4 regions of the Chryseobacterium sp. IT-36CA2 genome follow, and region 2 is predicted to be linked to each of the others. Evidence: riboswitches for the same ligand, from Rfam matches in the RefSeq annotation. Region 2 holds a riboswitch; each other region holds the start of a gene.
What was found. Region 2 has a riboswitch for S-adenosylmethionine ahead of ACM6F9_RS11535 (alpha/beta fold hydrolase). Riboswitches for the same ligand answer to the same signal wherever they lie in the genome.
Positions count from the first base shown of each region.

Region 1: another riboswitch for S-adenosylmethionine. It lies ahead of ACM6F9_RS21195 (TonB-dependent receptor plug domain-containing protein); the one in region 2 lies ahead of ACM6F9_RS11535 (alpha/beta fold hydrolase).
Region 3: another riboswitch for S-adenosylmethionine. It lies ahead of ACM6F9_RS12295 (SusC/RagA family TonB-linked outer membrane protein); the one in region 2 lies ahead of ACM6F9_RS11535 (alpha/beta fold hydrolase).
Region 4: another riboswitch for S-adenosylmethionine. It lies ahead of ACM6F9_RS20855 (TonB-dependent receptor plug domain-containing protein); the one in region 2 lies ahead of ACM6F9_RS11535 (alpha/beta fold hydrolase).

Region 1 covers NZ_CATKPG010000025.1:179,947-183,128, reverse strand. The annotation lists gene ACM6F9_RS21200 (alpha-amylase family glycosyl hydrolase) at 1-1,341, shown strand, start outside; SAM riboswitch class I at 1,602-1,707, shown strand; gene ACM6F9_RS21195 (TonB-dependent receptor plug domain-containing protein) at 1,800-3,182, shown strand, end outside.
Region 2 covers NZ_CATKPG010000021.1:13,630-16,811, reverse strand. The annotation lists gene ACM6F9_RS11540 (MGH1-like glycoside hydrolase domain-containing protein) at 1-1,190, opposite strand, end outside; SAM riboswitch class I at 1,379-1,485, shown strand; gene ACM6F9_RS11535 (alpha/beta fold hydrolase) at 1,547-2,485, shown strand; gene ACM6F9_RS11530 (ACT domain-containing protein) at 2,490-3,182, shown strand, end outside.
Region 3 covers NZ_CATKPG010000021.1:171,297-174,478, forward strand. The annotation lists gene ACM6F9_RS12295 (SusC/RagA family TonB-linked outer membrane protein) at 1-1,593, opposite strand, end outside; SAM riboswitch class I at 1,677-1,775, opposite strand; gene ACM6F9_RS12300 (type II 3-dehydroquinate dehydratase) at 2,020-2,427, shown strand; gene ACM6F9_RS12305 (hypothetical protein) at 2,500-2,937, shown strand; gene pckA (phosphoenolpyruvate carboxykinase (ATP)) at 2,988-3,182, opposite strand, start outside.
Region 4 covers NZ_CATKPG010000025.1:104,378-107,559, reverse strand. The annotation lists gene ACM6F9_RS20860 (outer membrane beta-barrel protein) at 1-710, opposite strand, end outside; SAM-I-IV-variant riboswitch at 830-927, shown strand; gene ACM6F9_RS20855 (TonB-dependent receptor plug domain-containing protein) at 1,225-3,182, shown strand, end outside.

The DNA of each region.
Region 1 (3,182 bases), on a different contig from region 2:
CATTCATATAATGTATTCAATGATTTTAACCATACAAGTCCTTCAACGCAATATTACGTTGAAAGATGTCTTGAACAATGGCTGAATGAATATCACATAGACGGATTCCGTTGGGATTTAACAAAAGGATTCACTCAAAGCTGTTCTGAAAATGATGAAACGTGCACCAACGCCTATCAGCAGGACAGAGTAGATATCATGAAACACTACGCAGACAGACAATGGGCTCTGGATCCGAACTCTTACATGATCTTCGAACACCTTGGAACAGATGCAGAAGAGCAGCAATGGGCGAATTACAGAATAGCAGAAGGAAAAGGCGTTATGCTTTGGAATAAACAGACAGATCCTTACAATCAGAATACAATGGGATATCAGGAAAACAGCAATTATGACCGTATGAACCACAGTCTCCACGGCTTTACCAATATGAGTGCTGTAGGCTATGGAGAAAGCCATGATGAAGAAAGACTGATGTTTAAAAATCTTGCATACGGAGCTACCAACGGAAGTTATAATGTGAAAGATCTGAATACCGCTCTTGAAAGAATGAAAACTTTCGGTGCAACCTTCTTCACGATTCCAGGTCCGAAAATGATCTGGCAGTTTGGCGAATTAGGATATGAATTCAGCATCAACAGATGTGCAAATGGTACTATCGACAGCGGCTGTAGAACAGATGAGAAACCTATTGCATTTACCTTAGGATATGATACGAATGCAAACAGAAAAGCGGTGTATGATACCTGGGCTAAAATCATCAATATCAGAAACAGTCATCCGGTTTTTAAATCTAAAACGTACAGTATAGAATCCAATAACCTTACGAATGATCCTAATGGTCTGATCACAAGAATTTATGTGTATGATACAACTATTACAACAGGAACAAAGAACATCGTAGTATTAGCGAATTACACTACTTCTGTGCAGAATGTAGTCCCTTATTTCCCATACACAGGCCAGTGGCAGAATCTGATGGATGACAGTATCTCGAATGTAGTCTCCACAACGGCTCCAATTACTTTACAGCCAGGCGAATTCAGAATCTTTGGAAATTATGCAGGTACTTTGTCAACAGCAGATACCAATGCTGCCAACAAATTATCCCTTCAGATTGCAGATAATCCTGTAAAAAACAGAGTTGCTAAATTCGTTTTCAGCAAAGCAAAAAATGGAGAAATTTTAATTTTTGATATGACCGGTAAAAAACTTGATTCATTCAAACTTGATAGAGAAAATGGTACCTATGACGCGAAAATCAGTTATCCCGCAGGAACTTACCTTGTACAGCTTAAATCGGATACAGGAATTGCGATTCAAAAGATGATCATTAAATAAAAGCGTTTAGACTTATAAAAAATATTGAATATCTTAAAAACCATTAAGAAGGATTTAATAAATAAAGTAGAGTTAAGCTGAATCATTCTGATTTTTAAGTTTAAAGCGAGGCTTATCTTAATACTCTTAAACTCTTATTAAATCTTAATGGTTCAAAAATAAAAGTGTAAACAATTTCTATAAAATAATAAAAGGCAAATTTGCAGTATTGCAGATTTGCCTTTTTTGTACATTTAAAAAAATAGTCTACTTTTGCAGTAGATTTATCAAGAAAGGTGGAGGGATTTGGCCCCGTGAAACCTTAGCAACCTACACGGTTTCAGAAGTGTAAAGGTGCTAATTCCAACCCTTAGGGGGAGATAAGTGAAGTCAATATTCTATATGAATTCCATTTCTTGAAGTCTTGTGTATCTGCGGAAAGATCCGTCGGGCCTGTATTATTAATTGTCAAGAACAAAATGAAAAAATTAAGCACAGCTGTATTATTGCTTGGAGCAATTCTGGTCGCAGCTCAGGAGAGTGAGGAAAAAGGAAAACAAATCGAAGATATTATCATTGTCGGAAACCGTAATGTCAAAAGAACAAAGCTGGAGACACCCGTTCCTGTAGATGTAATTAATATCGATAAAATCCAGAGAAGTTCTCCGCAAATGACTGCTCAGGATCTCCTGAACTATGTGATTCCATCATTTAATGCAGTGAGACAGTCTGCTTCGGATGGCACAGAACATGTTGATCCTGTAACTCTGAGAGGAATGGGACCCGATCAGGTTCTGGTGCTGCTTAACGGAAAAAGAAGACATTCTACATCATTGGTAAATTATCAGAATACAGTGGGAAATGGCTCTGTAGGAACAGATTTAAGTGCCATTCCGGTGATTTCGATTGACAGAATAGAAGTGTTAAGAGACGGAGCGGCTGCACAATACGGTTCTGATGCCATTGCAGGAGTGATTAATATTATTCTTAAAAAAAATGCCGGAGCTTCAGCAAGCCTTACTTATGGATTGACCGGAAGAAATGATGGTGATACTTACCAGGCAGGCGCCAATTACGGAACTTCATTAGGAAAGAAAGACAGTTATATTAACCTGTCTCTGCAATTAAGTCACAGAGGAAAAACGACAAGAACCCAAAATCATGATCTCGACATTTTCGGAAATAATTTTGCGTATGCATTTGCCGATGATCCTGCTGCTGCAAGAGCGGCTGATGATGAGAAGATTAAAGAACGAGGATTAACCCGCGATGATTTTAATTTTCAGATCGGAGATGCCCAAATCAGACAGGGTCAGCTGTTTTTCAATGCAGAATATCCTTTTAATGATAATTTTAAAGTCTATTCTTTTGGAGGATTCAGTATCAAAGAAGGAAAAGGATTTGGCTTCAGAAGACTTCCGAGCGAAACATCCAATGTAGTTTCATCCATTTATCCGAACGGGTTTCAGGCGACCCTCGGATCACAGGTGTACGATGTTTCTTACGCTGTAGGAGCAAAATATAATTTGAATGACTGGTTATTCGACTTAAGCAATACTTTCGGAAGTAACACATTCAATTATAACGTAAGCAACACCAATAATGCTTCTCTGGGAGCAAAATCTCCAACACGATTTTATGCCGGAGCGCATAGCTTCCTTCAAAATACCATTAACCTTGATGTTTCAAAAAATATAAAACAATTCAATATTGCATTCGGGGGAGAATTCAGATTTGAACAATACCAGATCAAAGCAGGAGACGAAGCATCCTATACCCAATATGACATCAATGGAAATGTGGCCACTGAAGGATCTACAGTGCTCGGCGCAGGCGGATCTCAATCCTTTATCGGGTTTTCT
Region 2 (3,182 bases):
TTCCATTCTGTATTTCTTACGTATTCGTTGAAATTTCTCGGGGCTTCAAAGTTCGGATCACCTTTTAGCCATTTTCCAATATTGTAGTGATAGAACTGCTTATTCCAGAGAAGTCCGGCAAATGCCTGTCTCTGAACATTTCTTTCGTCCTCGTTGACAGTGTCATTCTGAACGTCTTTATAAAACTCTTCAGCTTCAGCCTGTCGGGTATTGAAAATTTCATCAAACTTTTCAAAAGGTTCATCCGCCTCATCAGGACATAGTCTGAATTCAAAAACTTTTGATTCTCCGGCGCCAATAACTTCGTCAATCAGAAAAGAAGCTTTTGTCCCTTTCTTTTCGGGATTTATCGTATTTGCCTGATGGGTAATAAAATGATTGATCCCATCTTTGAAATAGCTGTTTTCGGCAGCAGGTGTTCCATGAAGTTTAGCGTTATTGGTTTCATTATCACAAAATACGCTTTGTGCATTGGTATTTCGGGAATAGAACTTTTTGATCGAAATACTATCATGGCCAATATTGATACTTCCGTTCTCAGAAGCATTGATTTCTCCTTTATAGGTATTATATCCCCATTTCCAGTTGTTTCTGAACCATACAGTAGGCGCTACCAGAATAGGTGCTTCATGCTGACTTCGGTTGCAGATGGTTACTCTGGCCAGAATATCATTGTGGTCGGCTTTACAGTACTCTATGAAAATATCAAAATATTCATCATTATCAAAAATTCCGGTATCGAAAATTTCATATTCCGGTTCCTTTTTACTGCGTTTTCCATTTTCGGCAACAAGGTCATCATAAGGAAATTCATTGATCGGATATTTATACACCATTTTCATATAGCTATGAGTAGGCGTATTATCCAGATAATAAAAAATTTCTTTGATGTCTTCCCCATGATTTCCCTGAGGGTTACTCAATCCGAAGAACCTTTCTTTTACCATTTTGTCTTTCTTGTTCCAAAATGAAAAAGCAAAACATAAAAGCTGCTTTACATCAGAAATTCCGGCAATGCCTTCTTCACCCCAGCGGTAGGCGTAGCTTTCGGCATTATTATGATTGGTAAAATTCCAGGCATTCCCGTTCGGGCTATAATCTTCGCGTACATTTCCCCACTGCCGGTTGCTTACATAAGGTCCCCAGTTTTTCCATTTGGTATCTTGTAATCTTTCTTTTTCAGCGGTCATATCTCATCATTTTTCCCCACGAAGTTAGTTTTTTTGAGAAGTAATTCCAATTTTTTTCATCTGAATAATTATTAATATAGTCTTGAAACACTTGTGTTTAAGGGCTTTTTTGAATATTAAAATATTTTTTTTTTGAAATTAAAAGAAAAGAACTACCTTTGCATCATTCGTTCATTCAAATATTGAAAATGTTATCAAGAAAGGTTGAGGGATTAGACCCTATGAAACCTTAGCAACCCTTTGCGCAAGCAAAGAAGGTGCTACGTTCTACCAAAGTATTTTGGACAGATAACTCACTGAAGTTCTTTTTCAGCCATTTCCTGTGGCATTTTCAATTGTATTAAAATTTAATAGAATTGAAAACAGAATTAAACTATATTAATCTTTCGTATCAAACTTATTCTCAAAAGGAATACCATATCTCATTAAGCTATCAGCTTTTTGGGAAAGATCTGTTTACAGCCCCTATCATTTTAATCAACCATGCTCTTACCGGAAATTCCAATGTATCCGGAGAAAAAGGCTGGTGGAAACAGTTGGTAGGAGAAAATCAGATTGTAGATACCGATAAATATACCGTTCTGTGCTTTAATATACCCGGAAACGGATATGACGATTTTTTAATTGAAGACTATGAAGACTTCACTCCTTCAGATATCGCAGCGATATTTCTGAAAGGGCTTGAAGCTTTACATATCAAAAATTTATATGCCATTATTGGAGGCTCTCTGGGAGGAGGGATTGCCTGGGAAATGCTTGCCAAGCAGTCGGATCTTGCAGAAATATTTATTCCTATAGCCTGTGATTACAGAACACACGACTGGCTTCATGCACAGTGTCTGGTTCAGAAATTTTTATTGAATGATAAAGAAGAACCATTACAGAAAGCAAGAATTCATGCCATGTTGTGTTATAGAACTCCACAGTCGCTCAACGACAGATTTCAAAACCAATATAACCAGGAAAAAAAATCCCTGGAATCAGAAGACTGGCTGGTTTATCATGGTAATGCACTAAACGAAAGATTTAGTTTGAAAAGTTACAAACTGATGAATCATCTCTTGATGAATATAAACGTTGCTGAAGAAGCACTGGAGAACATACAGACACGAATGCACATGATCTCCGTAGATACAGACTTATTCTTCCCGGCTTCTGAAATCCGAATGTGTTTTGAAAACTTACAAGAGAAAAATAAGGATGTTTCTTATCACGAGATCCAATCTATACACGGGCATGATGCCTTCCTAATGGAATATCAACAATTAAATAATATCATAAAAAATATTTTATAAAGTAATGAAAAAGGTTAACGAAATAAAATTCTTAAAAAATAGATCAATTGTCAAATTTGAAGGAGAAGATTTTCTGGGAGAAATTGGGATTGACGGACGAATTTTTAAAGCGCTTACCTTAGCGCGTATCAGTGTAGGAGTAATTTCACAACAAGCCATAGAAAACGGAATTTCTATTTTGGTTCAGGAAATTGATGCAGAAAAAGCAGTAGCTTGTCTTATTGATGAATTTGAAGAAGAAAGAAAATCTGGAAAAGTTTCTCAGATCTATAGTATCAATAATGTTTCTGTGATTGGTTTTGTAGCAGAAGATTTCAATAAAGTCTTTGCCGAACTGGCAAGAAACAATGTTTTCCCATTGCTTTTGAATCAGGTAGCAGGAGAAAACAGAGTAAATATCGTAGTGACTTCCTCACAGGATGAAAAAACAAGAAACATCATAGAATCTGAAATTTTCAAAAAACCAAAGACGGTTCATCTGGCAATCATTGGCCACGGAAACGTAGGAAAAACATTGATACAACAGGTTTTGGAATCTGCAGAAGAAATTAAAAAGCGTAAAAAAATAGACCTGAAAGTAGTGGCGGTAGCCAACTCAAAGAAAATTGCCTTCAACAAAAAAGGATTTGATGCCAATTGGAGTGATGAGGTTTTGACGGCAGAACATCCATCGAATGTTGAAGAACTGATTAATTTC
Region 3 (3,182 bases), 160 kb from region 2:
ACTGCCTAACAGCGAAGCCGCGTCAGGTTCATAATAGTAAGGCAGTGAGAACTGGGTTCTTGTTCCGGAAATCGTCTGATAGTCATATTTATAGAATTCATGACCTGCCAAAGCATTCACATGATGTTTTCCAAATTTTTTATCATAAGTCAGAATATTACTCGTAGTATAAGAAAGTGTCCTGCTATTGCTTTTTGTTACCGAACCTCCTATTTCAGCTCCTTGTCCCAGCAATGGGTTTGAATAATAATGTCCGTTGTAATTCACCAAATCAACAGAGAAACTTGTCTTGAATTTCAGTTCCGGCAGGAACGTAAGCTCCATGAATCCTTTTCCAGAGAAATTGTCTTCTTTATTTTCGTTTTTATCTAATGACAGTGTTGCAGCAGCATTTTGATTCTGAAGTGCACTTGTAGGTCTGTATTTTCCGAAATCATAAACCGGGTTTCCATCAGATCCTAAAATATAACTTCCGTCCGCATTTCTTTCATAATAAGGATAGAATGAAGGAATAAACCTTGCGGCATTGATGATATTACTAGAAGTGTTATCTGAAGAAGTAGGTGCCTGTTGAATACTGTTCGTATAATTTAAGTTCACTCCAACATTCAACCATTTTTTCACTTCCGAATTGATCTTCAATCTGGTATTATATCTTTTATATCCTGATTCAATGGCCATTCCTTTATCATCAAGATAACCTAGGGAAAAGAAATAATTGCTCTTCTCACTTCCTCCGCTGATATCAAGGTCTACCTGATTTCTTGAAGCTACTCTTTGCAAAATATCTCTCCAGTCATCATTCCAAAGCGGTGAAGCTCCCGGTAACAGCTTTCCATCCGTTCCTACCGGTTTTGGATAAGCTGTTCCATATGGATTGATACCCAATGAAGAAACAAGGTTGCCCGTTGCCATCTGAGCAGCTTGCTGAGCATTCACTTTCCCAGATTGATATCCGTTTCTCAATGCTTCCCAGTACAATTGGAAATATTGATCTGTATTAACCTGTTCATAGTCTTTCACCGCTCTTCCGGAAAATCCCTGACTGATATTAAAATTGACTTTTGCCTCTCCTTTTTTACCTGATTTTGTGGTGATGATGATAATCCCGTTAGCTCCTCTTGAACCATACAAAGCACTTGCTGTAGCATCTTTCAGAACACTGATGGATTCAATATCGCTTGGGCTGATAGAGTTCAGATTCCCGTCAAAAGGAATTCCGTCTACTACGTACAAAGGATCACTTGAAGCACTGATAGAGCCAATCCCTCTGATTCGAATGGTAGAAACAGCTCCCGGCTGTCCAGATGCACTTGTTGTCTGAATTCCGGCAACCTGACCTTCTAATGCTTTGGTGATATTGGTTACGGGTCTGTTATTAATTTTATCACTGGAAATAGTGGCTACAGAACCTGTATAGCTGTTTCTTTTAGCTTTTCCGTAGGCTACCACTACCACTTCATCAATCTCCTTTTCATTAAGGCTATCTTTTTTAGGCTTGGAATTCTGCGCATTGAGACTGGTTACTCCCAGAAAAAATGCAGCAACCGGAGGCATCCAAACCTTAGAATTGAATAAATTTATATTAATCATAATCAATTTTATTTATCATATATTAAAATTTAGCCCTTTGCAGAAAAGTCAGCAAAGGGCATCGATAAATACGATAAACCAAATCCTTATTTTTCCTTAAAAGGCTGAATGTAACACCTTGCCCCACGGGTAGGTTGTCAAGATTTCATAGGGTCAGTTCCCTCCATCTTTCTTTATAAGCCGATCGAAATATGGTTGCAAAGCTAAAAACTTTTAGTCTACAAAACAAGTAGACTTATTTATTTTTCATGATAATTTTTCAAAAATTAACGTAATTTTTTAATAAAATCCCTTACTACAAAGAGTTACGATCGTTATCACTTTCACATACATGATAAATATCATTATTAATAATTCAATTGAATAACAGCCAATCAATGGAGAATTTTTTGGCTGTTAATTAAAAAAAGTTTTTAATTTTATAGTATGAAAGTTTTAATCATCAACGGCCCTAACCTTAACCTATTAGGTACCAGAGAACCGGAAATCTATGGAACTGTTTCCATGGAAAGCTATTTGGAAAATTTAAAATCTGAGTTTCAGGCTCATGAATTAAAATATTATCAGTCTAATATTGAAGGCGAACTTATCAACAGACTTCAGGAGGATGATTTTGATGCAGTAGTGATTAATCCGGGAGCTTTCACCCATTATTCCTACGCAATTGCGGATTGTCTAAAAAATATTCGTAAACCAAAAGTAGAAGTTCACATCAGCAATATCTATAAAAGAGAGGAATTCCGACAGAAATCTGTAACAGCTGCTAATACGGATGCGGTTTTATCAGGCTTTGGAATGGATGGGTATAGATTGGCTATATTAAGTTTGAAATAATTTTATAGTTTATATCCTTCCCACGGATCTCACAGATTTTCACAGATGCATATGAGTAATTAGAAATGATTTATGAAGATAGAAGATAAGATTTACTGCAAATGCATTGGGACATATTCCAGGCAATTAACAAAAAGAAAATCATACATTATCGAAGAAATTAACGCTGATAATGTAAGGGTTAAGAATGACGAAGGAAGACTGAGATGGTATTCAAAATTTTATTTCAGTTTAAACAATCAACCAGAAATAATTTCTATTAACATAGATGACAAAATAGAAAATATTGAATCTGATACCATAGAAGTAACTATTATATTTTCCAACAAAGCAAAATATTGGATGACTTTCACTACTCCAAAGTATTTAGATAAAATATTGGACGAAGAGTCTTACTTTTTTTCAAAACATTTTATGATCATAAAACGTCTAACTGGAGAATCGATCAAATCAACAGTACTAAAACTTGATGAACAAAATGAATTGATTGAAAGCTGTAAAAAATATTAATAAAAAAAGCCTCATCAATGATGAGGCTTTTCTTTATGCTTAGTTAACTATTAGATAGTTTGTTCCTGTAATTGAGGTCCGGAAGCAATTAATTTTCTACCTTCTTCAGTATCACAGTACTGTTCAAAGTTTTTGATATATCTTGAAGCAAGATCTTTTGCTTTTTCTTCCCAATCTGAAGCATTTTCATACGTATCTCTAGGATCTAAAATACCTGTAGAAACGTTTGGTAATTCAGTAGGAAT
Region 4 (3,182 bases), on a different contig from region 2:
TAGTTTAATAATAATCTGTCTTGTCCTAAATCAAATGTCAATCCTGATTTTGCAAAATATCCGCGTGCATATCTATCGGTATGGCTGCTCAAAAGTTCGTCCTGTTGGCCATTCAGCATACTTTCACGATAATTTTGCCCCACATTCAGCTGCCATCCGAAATATTTATTTCTTGCATTTAAGTTAACAGAGTTTGTGGTTCTGTTTCTGAATTTATCATAATTCGTGAAAGAATAATTCCCCGAATACGTAGCCGTTAAATATTTATTGGCATTTTTATTAGTGATGATATTCATGATAGCTCCTCCGGAAGTTGCCGGAAACTCAGCACCAGGCTGAGTGATCACTTCAATTCTTTCTACAGAATTGGCAGGCATTCCTTCAAGGAAGGAGTTCAATTCATTGGATGTGATATTTAGAGGTCTTCCATTAAGATATACTTCAAGCATTTTTCCCTGATACATCATCCCTGCAATGTCGGTAGATACAAGTCCTGGCAGCTTTTTAATTCCTTCCAAAACATTCCCGTTATTCAGCTGAGGTTGTTCGGAAAAGTCAAAAATTGTACGGTCGGCTTTTTGTTCAACGGCTTTTTTAGTTTTTGTGATAACTACTCCTTCAATTTGTTTTTCCTGAGGCTTATTGTTTTTTTCCTGAGAGAAAATAAAGACGGAGCTTAATAAGGATAATGCGAAAATCGTTTTTTTCATAATGTTTTTACTGATATCCGGTTAGACGCTGAAAAAGATAAATTGTTACTTTAAAATTGTGAAAATCGAAAAATTAAGCTAAAATTTTTTTTATTTCCGAAATAATTATATCTTTGCCGGGTAATTATCAAGAATCTCTAGATGGGATAGCAACCTGCAAAAACAAGCAAGGTGCTGCAATCGATAAGCCGGATCTTCCGGAAAAAATGTTTATCATTCTATCATTACCCATCTTGAATTTTTGTTTTAAAGTTAGAACCAAATGTTTAAAGACAAGGGAAATCACCTTACATCAGTTATTTTTTATTCCTCGGATCATGAAGTGAATCTTCATTATTCTAATATGTTTTCATGCCATTTCTATATGCGCATGTGTTGTTGCTGCTAGCACTTTCTATTTCTAAAAAATAATACAAACATTTCGAGCATCTATGGTAACCTTACAATTTAAGGCTACAGGATTTGTATTGCTCAAAAAACAATTTTTAACAACAAAAAGTAAACAACAATCAACATGCATAATTTCAAAACAAAAATATTTGTTCCTTCTTTCGCACTTATCTCTACATTTTATTACGCACAAACGGACACTTTACAATCAAAAAAAATAGAGGATGTAGTGATCCTTGGATCAAGAGGTTCCGGAAGATCATTGACGGAAACCCCTGTTCCGGTCGATATCATTAACATATCAAAAATTTTAAAACAAAGCCCGACGAACAATATCAGCCAGGCTTTGAATTATATAGTCCCATCATTTTCATCCACATCACACACGGTGAACGATGGAACTGACTTTGTAGATCCTGCTCTATTAAGAGGATTAGGACCAGATCAGGTTTTGGTTTTGCTTAATGGAAAAAGACGATATCAGTCTTCATTAATTAATGTTACCCTTACACCGGGAAGAGGCTCTGTGGGAACTGATCTTAATGCTATTCCCGCTTTTGCTTTAGAGAAAATTGAAGTTTTAAGAGATGGTGCTTCTGCTCAATATGGCTCTGATGCCATTGCAGGAGTCGTTAATCTGGGACTGAAGAAAAGATTAGGACTTTCCGGACAGGTATTTCTAGGAGGGTATGCTTCTCCTGTTGCCAATAATTTCTCAGGAGGAGTAGATGGACAAACCATTTCTGTAGATCTTAATTATGGAGCAAAAATTGGAAAATCCGGATTTATTAACGTTACGGGTTCTGCTCAATATCGTGATCCTTATTCCAGGGCGGGAGTAAGAGAAGGAGATATTTTCAATGCTTATAATGCTATTAATTACAGAGCACTGCAGGACGGAGTTAATATTGATGGTTTGTATAAAAACATTACCAATACGTCCAACACCCAGCAGATTATCAATACGGTAAAACAGTATGCGACTAAGGTTGGTTATTTTGGAACTGATTTTCAGTCTCAGATCTCAGGGGCAAATAGTATTTCTGACCTTCAAAAAATATTAGGTAAAGATTTTACTTCCCAGGAACTTAGCTACAGAGGATTGGAGAGAAAAGATTTCAGCCTGAGAGCCGGACAGTCTAAGTTACAATCGGGGCAGCTTTTCTTTAATTCCGAAATTCCTGTGAATGAAGACTGGAAGGTTTATTCATTTGGTGGTTATAGCTATCGTCTTGGAAATGCCGGAGGTTTTTACAGGCTCCCAAATACGGAAAGAAACATCAATGTGGTAACGCCAAACGGATACCTTCCTCAGATTGAAGCAGCCGTAAATGATTATTCACTTGCTGCCGGGATTAAAGGAAAATGGAATGGCTGGAATGTAGATTTCAGTAATACTTTCGGGAAAAATACCTTTGGTTTTGGAGTGGTAAATACCTTTAATGCATCGCTTACAGACAGCTCTCCAAGAACTTTTGATGCGGGAGGATCTGAGTTTTCACAAAATACAGTCAATCTGGATTTTTCCAAAAAATATGATGTCCTTAAAGGATTGAACATTGCTTTCGGTGCCGAATACCGACACGAAAATTATAAAGTAAATGCAGGAAAAGAAAATTCTTATGCTTCTTACGATATTTATGGGCGTGTGGTAACCGCCAAAACCCCTGAAAATGAAAAGGTAACCGATTTCTTCGAAAATATAAGACCAGCCGGAGCACAGGTTTTCCCAGGATTTAGTCCGGAAAATGCAGTATCAGGAAACAGAAACAGTATTGCAGCTTATGCCGATGCAGAGCTTGAAGTGACCGATGGATGGCTGTTGGAAGGAGCCTTACGATATGAAAATTATTCAGACTTCGGTTCTACATTCAATTATAAAGTGGCAACCAATGTAAAGCTGGCTCCCAATCTGAACTGGAGAGGAGCTGTTTCCACTGGATTTAGAGCGCCTTCATTGGCTCAGATCTATTATAGTTCTACTTCTACACTTATTCAGCAGGGGAAAACAACACAGGTGGGAACTTTCAGGAATAATTCTGAAGCAGCACAGGCATTGGGTATACCAAAATTAAAACAAGA